2 regions of the Clostridium sardiniense genome follow, and region 1 is predicted to be linked to the other one. Evidence: riboswitches for the same ligand, from Rfam matches in the RefSeq annotation. Region 1 holds a riboswitch; the other holds the start of a gene.
What was found. A riboswitch is a leader RNA that binds a small molecule or an ion and turns the genes downstream of it on or off. The one in region 1 is predicted to bind cobalamin.
Positions count from the first base shown of each region.

Region 2: it holds a riboswitch for cobalamin, as region 1 does, so the genes downstream of both, K5V21_RS14955 (ABC transporter substrate-binding protein) here and K5V21_RS05915 (sirohydrochlorin cobaltochelatase) in region 1, are expected to answer to the same signal.

Region 1 is NZ_JAIKTU010000004.1:171,227-175,648, forward strand. It holds gene K5V21_RS05905 (precorrin-8X methylmutase) at 1-172, opposite strand, end outside; gene K5V21_RS05910 (cobyrinate a,c-diamide synthase) at 231-1,535, opposite strand; gene K5V21_RS05915 (sirohydrochlorin cobaltochelatase) at 1,563-2,396, opposite strand; cobalamin riboswitch at 2,554-2,738, opposite strand; gene K5V21_RS05920 (MDR family MFS transporter) at 2,802-4,238, opposite strand; gene K5V21_RS05925 (TetR/AcrR family transcriptional regulator) at 4,366-4,422, opposite strand, start outside.
Region 2 is NZ_JAIKTU010000013.1:34,971-39,392, forward strand. It holds gene K5V21_RS14945 (ABC transporter ATP-binding protein) at 1-403, opposite strand, end outside; gene K5V21_RS14950 (FecCD family ABC transporter permease) at 409-1,464, opposite strand; gene K5V21_RS14955 (ABC transporter substrate-binding protein) at 1,486-2,526, opposite strand; cobalamin riboswitch at 2,665-2,867, opposite strand; gene K5V21_RS14960 (DUF1097 domain-containing protein) at 3,023-3,481, opposite strand; gene K5V21_RS14965 (pirin family protein) at 3,652-4,347, opposite strand; gene K5V21_RS14970 (MarR family winged helix-turn-helix transcriptional regulator) at 4,408-4,422, opposite strand, start outside.

The DNA of each region.
Region 1 (4,422 bases):
TTGCACCTTCACTTATTTCTAATAAGTTTTTATACTCAAAATCAGCGGTTGTATGTATAACTCTTTTTACTACAAGTAACTCTTCATCAGTGAAGTTATGTTCTCCAAGTTCACTACCTATAATTTCAAAACTTTTTTTTTCTATTCCCATTGGATCTTTTATATAGTTCATAATTCCTGTTAGAGAATCTATGTATCCTCTAACATTCACCTACTTTCTAAAATAAATTTTATTTTTCATAATTAATTATTTCTTTTAAGAAATTAATATTTCCTAAAAAATTAATATGAGGATACCCAGCTATAGTATTATTTTTCTTATACCCACATACCCATTCACTTTTATTTCCTAAATAATTCTCTTTGCTTATATTATATACTGTCTCTTCTTCTAAATTAACTTTTGATTTATGAAATTCATGACAATTAATTGTGTATAAATTTCCATTGTTATGTAGAGTTAGCTTGGAGTATCCAAATCTTTGAAGTCTCTTTGTCATCTCAGTATTTCCTTTAAAGAATCCTACCATCTTAGTCTCATCTATGCTTTCAGTAAGATACATAAGCCCTCCACATTCAGCAAAACATCTAAGTCCATTATCAAGTGCATCTTTTATACTTTTTCTCATAGACTTATTTTTTGAAAGTTCTTCTTTAAAAATTTCTGGATATCCACCCCCTAAGTATAGAAAATCTAGACCTTTAGGAAGTTCTTTATCATTTAAAGGACTAAAGTATACAACATCTCCAATACTTTTTAATAACTCTATATTCTCTTCATAATAAAAATTAAATGCCTTATCTAACGCAATACCTATTTTTATATTTTTATTTTTTAAGTTGTATTCTATACTTTTTGCTTTATATTCTTTAAATTCATCTATGAGACCTTCAAGGTCTACATAATTCTCTAATAACGAACTTGCATAATCTATTTTTTCTTTAAGGTTTGATACTTCAACACTTTGAACTAATCCAAGATGCCTACTTTTTAAATTTAAATTTTCATCCTTTGGTATATATCCAAATACCTTTACATCACAGTTTTTTTCTATAGCAGATTTTAGCATAGTGTAATAGCTAGTACTTATAGAATTTAAAACTACCCCAATAATATTTGCTTTCTTAAAATCTTTTAATCCATTTATTTCGGCACATAAAGTAACACTTTGAGCTCCTGGAGTAATTACAAGTAAAATTGGCATGTCATTAAGTTCTTTTGAAACATGATATGTTGATCCAAAAGTATCTATTCCCTTACCATCATAAAGACCCATGACCCCTTCAATTACTCCTAAATCTCCATTTCCTCTTGAATAAGTATCCTTCATGCCATCTTTACCCATTAGAAATATATCTAAGTTTCTTGAAGGTTTCTTAGTTATAAATTTATGAAAGGCGCTATCTATATAATCAGGCCCAACTTTAAATCCTTGTACCTCAAACCCTTTTCTCATTAAAGAATTCATTAAAGCTAAAGTAAAGGTAGTTTTACCACCGCCACTTCTATTAGAGGCAATAATTAAAGATTTCATATACCTTCCTCCTTATTTATCTCTTGCTTATTTTCTTAATTTCTTAGTTTCCCCACATCCTAAATATGTATCATTTTTCATATCATCTATATGATCTATATATATTTTTCTAAAAGCTTCCACTTCTCCTAGCCCATGTACATGCGCTTCTACTTCAAGCCCTTTACTTTCTAGTATTGTCTTCCATGAATCCTCTTCATCTGATGCCATATCATTCTTAACATGATCCCCTGCAACAACCATTAGCGGTACTAATTTCACCTTTTTTATATTATTTCTTTCAATTCTCTTTAATACGCTATCTAAAGTTGGGTAGCCTTCTACAGTTCCAACAAATGCTCTTTCATGTCCTTCATCATATAGCATTGTTTGAAGAGCGCCATAAACAGCATTAGAATAATGGGCACTACCATGTCCAAATAAAACTACAGCTTCTTCTTCATCACATTCTAATAATTCTTTTATGCTTTCTATGAATATTGTATAATCATTTGGAAGTTCTTCTTCTCCTTGATAGAAAAATATTGGTCTTCCAAATTTCATAGTATCGAAATGCTTTTCAAATCTAACTACATTTCCCTTTACATAATCATATTCCTCTCCAGGTATCATGTGAATAGGTTGAACTAAAACTTCATTGTATCCTAAATCTTTTAATTTCTCTAAAACTATCTCTGGTGTGTCAACTTCTATGTTATGGACTCTTTTTAACTTATTTATTATCATATGAGATGTAAAACATCTAAATATATCATATCCTTTAAATTTATCTTTTATTTCTGTTTCGATCTTTTCAATTGAATTTTCTAATGCATCTAAATAACTCGTTCCAAAACTAACTACTAATATTGCCTTTTTCATAATTCACCTCTAAAAATTTCTTGTTTTATCTAAATAATGGGAATAATTAAAAAAGCACTTCTATCCCTAAGGATAAAAGTGCTTTATATACACAAAAAAACAAGATAGGATTAAAAAAATCCATCAAAATTTTATCTATTGTACTTCCCTCCGAAGAATAGCTAACAAATTTTAGGCAGGTTTCCTGACTTAAGGGTCATCCTTGCTTAATCCTTCCCAATATATATTAGTGGTTTCTTTTAAGCTCGTCTCCTTTTACAGTAGCGGGGGCTGTAATGGAATTTCACCATTTTCCCTTTTAATAATTTTAAAAAATTATTCACCTAAAACTAAATTATTTAATTTTACTATTTCTTATTTTTTAATTATATATTATATCTGTTTTTTATTCAATAAATATATTTTCTAATTCTTAGCTAAAAGTTCTAAGCTTTCTCCTTTATCCTTCTCATTTTTATCTTTTAATAAAAATGAAGCAAAAAAACCTATTAGAAGAAGTACTGCGGCTATAAAGAAAGCATAATTAAATCCATGAACTAACGCCATAGCATTATCATTTAAATTTGTTACTCCCTGTATTCCGTCTAAATAATTATTTTTCTTTGTTGTCATCAAGCTAACAAATAAAGATGATCCCATAGCAGCCGCTATTTGTTGAAGAGTATTTATAACAGCTGTTCCATGAGGATATTGTATTGGCTTTAGTTGATTTAAACTATTTGTCTGCGATGAAGTCATAACAAGTGGCATGCCAATATTAAGTATGCATAACAATATAATTACATTTGTACAACTTGTATTTATATTAACTCTTGATAATAAATAAAATGAAACTGTCAAAATAATAAATCCAAAAGCAACTAATTTTTTCGCACCAAATTTATCATATAAATGTCCTGTTATTATAGATACAAAGGCGTTTATTAAGCCAGCTGGTAATATAGCTAATCCAACTTGGAATGGTGACATATTATATAATCCTTCTAAATACATCGGCATAACAACTAATGTTTCAAATAGAGTCATCATAGACACCATAACAAATATTACACCAAGTCCATATGTTGAAGATTTAAATACTCTTAAATCAAGCATTGGCTCTTCTAATTTAAACTGTCTTAATGAGAATAAGATTAATGATAGAATTCCTATTAAGAAAAATACTAATGTCTTACTAAAATTATTATTTCCTAAAGTACTAAAGCCTACTATAATTCCTCCAAAGCCTAATGTTGATAAAATTATTGATATTACATCTATTTTAGGTTTTGTTATTTCTGTAACTTTTTCTAAATATCTATATCCAAGTATAATTGCTAATATTGCTAATGGAATTTCCACGATAAATAAATATCTCCATGATAATTTTTGAATTATAATACCTGATAAAGTAGGCGCTATTGACGGTGCAAATAATATTACAAAAAGTCCAAGTCCAACAGCTGCGCCACGTTTTTCTGGTGGATTTATAACAACTATTGTATTCATCATTATTGGTACAAACATTCCTGTTCCAGATGCTTGTATTAATCTACCTAAAAGTAATATTGTAAAGTTTGGTGCTGTAGCCGCTATTATAGTTCCTAATAAAAACAATGACATTGCTACTATATACAGTTGCTTTAAAGTAAATCTTTGAATTAAAAAAGCAGTAACTGGAACTAATATCCCTATAACTAAAAGATATCCTGTACTTAACCATTGAACAGTTTGTGCACTTATATTAAACTCTTCCATAAGTTTTGGAAGTGCTACATTTATTATTGTCTCATTCAACAAGGCCATGAACCCTCCAAATAGTAATACTGCCATAACCTTAAATATTTTTTCTTTTGATTGCATTTTCTAAACCTCTTTCTTTAATTAGACCAGTCTATATAATTTTTCCAAAAAAATATTATTAAATAAAATATATAAAGATTATTATAATCTTAAAAAGTTTTATAATAATCTTTATTCTAATAGAATTTTATTTTATATAGCTATTTATAATCATCTTTATTTTATCAGCAACAAGTAAAAGTGA
Region 2 (4,422 bases), on a different contig from region 1:
TTCTTTCATAATATTCTAACATATTTACCTTTTCTAATGAATCTTTAACAATTTTATAGTCCTCAGATGAATCTCCCTCTAAAAAATTCTTATGAGGTGTCCTTCCCATAAGTACTATATCTTTAACCTTTATATCAAAGGATATATTATTAAATTGCCCTAACACTCCAAGTTCTTTTGCTACATTTTTAGGAGATATTTTTGATAAGTCTTCACCATTAAGATACATAGCTCCTGATTTCGGTTTATATATTCTATAAATAGTCTTTAATAAAGTTGACTTACCACTTCCATTAGGCCCTATAATCCCAACAAAATATCCTTTTTCTATATTAATGGATACATCTTTAACTATATCCCTTCCACCTAATTCTACATTTAAATTTTCTGTATTTAACTTCATAAAGACTACCTCTCTCCAAAAGTATAAGTACGTTTTATCATTATATACATAAAGAATGGTGCACCTATTATAGCTGTTATTATCCCTATAGGCATCTCCATATTCTTTAATATAATTCTAGCCAAAACATCAGCCCATACTAAAAATATTGCCCCAATTAGCATAGCTACAGGTAAATTTATCTTATGATTAGTTCCAACTAAGCTTCTTGTAATATGTGGTATCACAAGTCCAATAAATCCAATAATACCACAACTAGCAACTAAGACACCTGTAATAATAGACACTACAACAAGATAAATCTTTCTATACTTATGAAGGTCTATTCCAAGTGTTATAGAAGCTTCATCTCCTAAAAGCATTGTATTCATTACTCTAAATTGAGTTATAAAAAATAATGTACCAAGAGCTACTACTAAGAATGGTATTAAAAGATTTTCCCACTTAGCACCTGTTAAACTTCCCATAGTCCATTCTGTAGCTATACGTACCGCTCCATTATCATTAGTCATATATATCATTAGACTAGAAAATGCTGTACATATAAGATTAACTACTATTCCAGATAAAATCAGCTTAACTGGGGTAATCCTTCCACCTATACTTGAAAGCCTAAATACCATAATTGATGCAATCAAAGCTCCCAAAAATGCAGAAAATGCTACTGAAAAATAGTTACTTGATATAGTTGTCACGCTTGAAGCCATAAGCATAGCAAATGTAGCACCAAGTGTTCCCCCTGATGATATTCCAAGTATATATGGATCTGCCAATGGATTTTGAACAGTTCCTTGCATAACAACTCCACATAATGCAAGTCCCATACCAACAATTACACCAAGTAATACTCTTGGTAATCTTATCTGCCATACAATATCAATCAAAGATGAATCTACACCACTTTCTAAACCATGAATGCCTAAAACTTTATGCGTGATTATTGTATAAACATCTCCAGCAGGTATTTTAACAGATCCAATAGAGACTGATAATATTATAGTTACTAAAAGCAAAAAAACTAAGCCTATTAATATTACAAAATTCTTTTTAAACAAATTCACTTTAAACCATCTCTCACTCATCTATTTGTAAAGTTCAGGATATAATTCTTTAGAGTATTGTTCTATAGCATCAACTACTCTTACTCCACCTGCCCATGTTTCTGCAAGACCTGTTACAACTATGTTATTATCTTTAACTGCAGTTACATTTTTAAGTGCTTTATTATCAGTAAATACTTTTGCAAGCTCTTTACTGTTACTCTCTTTTCCATCTCCAGAATGGATGTATATAATAGCATCTGGATTTGCTGCTACTATTCCTTCTGTACTAATAGTTCCTGACTTATCTTCAATATTAACTGCTCCAGCTTTTTCTACCATATCGCTAACTAAATCATTTTTTCCATATACTCTAAATTGTCCTTCTTTACTCTCTTCTAGTATTAAAACTTTCTTTTTATCCTTTAATTTAGATGTTTTATCCTCTATAGTTTTTAATCTATCTTTTAAATTCTTTACATACTCATTTGTCTTATCTTGAATATTGAATATTAATCCTATATCATTTATATCTTTATATAGATTATCTACAGTAAAGTTTCCAACAGTTTTTACTGTATTTCTTTGAACAAGAGTATTAACTCCTCTATCCTGCCATTCCTTAACATCTCCTAGTTCTTTAGGTGCAAATACACTCTTCCATCCAAATATTAAATCTGGTTTAAGTGATAAAACTTGCTCTTTTGTAGGGTATTTGTCTGATAAAACCTTTACTTTACTATACTGATCTTTTAATCTACCTAATATTGGATTATCAAGATAACAAGTTCCAACTAATTTATCACCTAATCCTAAATCAAGCATAAGTTCAGTAGCTGTTTGATTTGTAGTTACAACTCTCTCTGGTGCTTTATCAAAAGTTTCTTTTATTTCATTTCCTGCAAAGTCATATGTTGTTATCGTTACTGGATAATGTGAATCTCCATTACTTTTATCTTCTGAGGTACTACTATTCCCCTTTGCCTCCTCCTTCTTATTGCTTCCTCCACAAGCCACTAATGACATTGTTAAAGTTAAAGCCATAAGTATTACTATTAGCTTTTTTAATCCCTTATTCTTCATTTGATCTCTTCCTTCCATACCTTAAGCTTTTATATTTATTTTAATTAAAAAAACTCTTTAACTACTCATAGTTAAAGAGTCATAGTATACAAATAAAAAATACTTAGTATAAAAAATGACCTCTCTCTATACTCCGTAGAGATACTTCAAAGATAGGCAGGTCTTCTGACTTAAGTATCATCATTTTCTAAAAAGCCTTCCCATAATTACATAGTGGCATAAAATTTAGAAAACTACTCTATTACAGCGGCGGGACCGTGTGGGATTCTCACCCATTACTTCCCTTTTAATCGATGTATATATCTTAACTATATACTCGAACCTATCTTTTATTATTTTAGAGTATTTCTATGTCAAAACTACTCTAATTTTATATTATTTTGTCAATCTTTGATTTATGTTAACATAGTTTTAATATTAATGTCAATGTACATACTTGCTATATTTACTGTATCTATATTTGCTATATTTTATATACATAAAAATATTCCTATAATCACTTGTCCTTCTTACCGAATTTTCCATAAAAAAGTAATCCCAAAATATCTGATATACGTCCAAAAACACTTCCAAGAATTAATGATATTATAACCGCACTCCAATTACCTCCAGTTCCAAAAGTACTACAAGCACCTAAAAACGCCCCTGGTATAAATTCTAAAGGTCTTGTCTTTGCTTGAATACACATTACAAATGAAAAAAATCCTGTAAGTATATATGACCAAATTGAACCTTCAAGATAACTTGATCCAAGTATTATGCACATTGCCCAAACTACACCTGAAATATTTGCAAAAATAGATTTTTTAAGTCCTACAAATTTGCCACCTGATGCAAAATAACTTGTAAATCCTATAAATCCAACCCATGTTATAAGCCCCAAAGCATCACTAACAAAAGCCCAAACACCAGACAATACACCTACACTTATGGCTACTGCCGTCATTACATCCATGATATTCCTCCTAAGTTTATAAAATTATAAGTTCAAATAAATAATATTTATTATAATCAAATATACATTCAAAATTATATCATATTTTTTATAATTCAATTAAATTTTTAGAGAAATAATCTTTTAAAACAGGACCTAGACTTAAGTCTAGGTCCTAACAAGTTCATATATTACTTTCTCATTTCAATTAATATAAAATGTGAATCTGTCTTTGATTTTATAGATATATCTTCTTCAATGATTTCCATAGCATCTTTTTCATTCACTTTAATATTATTTATTATAGAATTTCCTTCTATTTGTACAAGATATACTTGTCTTCCAGCTTCAACTTTAAATTCTATCTCTTTTCCTTCTTCTAAAAATAAAGTATACATATTAACATCTTGATTTATTTTTATAGCAGCCTTACCTTCCATAGATGATACCATGTGTAAAAACTTATTTTTTCTATCATCAAAATTAAATTCAAAATCTCCATACTGTGGTTTTAATCCTTGCTTATCTGGAATTATCCATATTTGAAGCAGTCTTAACATCTCATCTGATAAATTATGTTCACTGTGATAAACTCCTGTTCCAGCACTCATATATTGCATATTACCTCTTGATAGAGTTCTCTTATTCCCCATACTATCTCCATGAGTTAATTCTCCTGATACTATATAAGTTACAATCTCCATATTTTCATGTGGATGTGTATCAAAACCTTTTCCAGCTTCTATTAGGTCATCATTTAATACTCTAAGTGGTCCAAAATGCATATTATCTATATTAAAATATTCTGCAAAAGAAAAGTGAAATGAACTTTTAAGCCATCCTAAATTACTTTTCCCCATATTTTTATTCTCTAAATGCCTAATCATAATAATCTCTCCTTCTATAATTATATTTATCACTAATTAGTGATAAATGTATAAAAAAATTTATAGTTTTCTAAT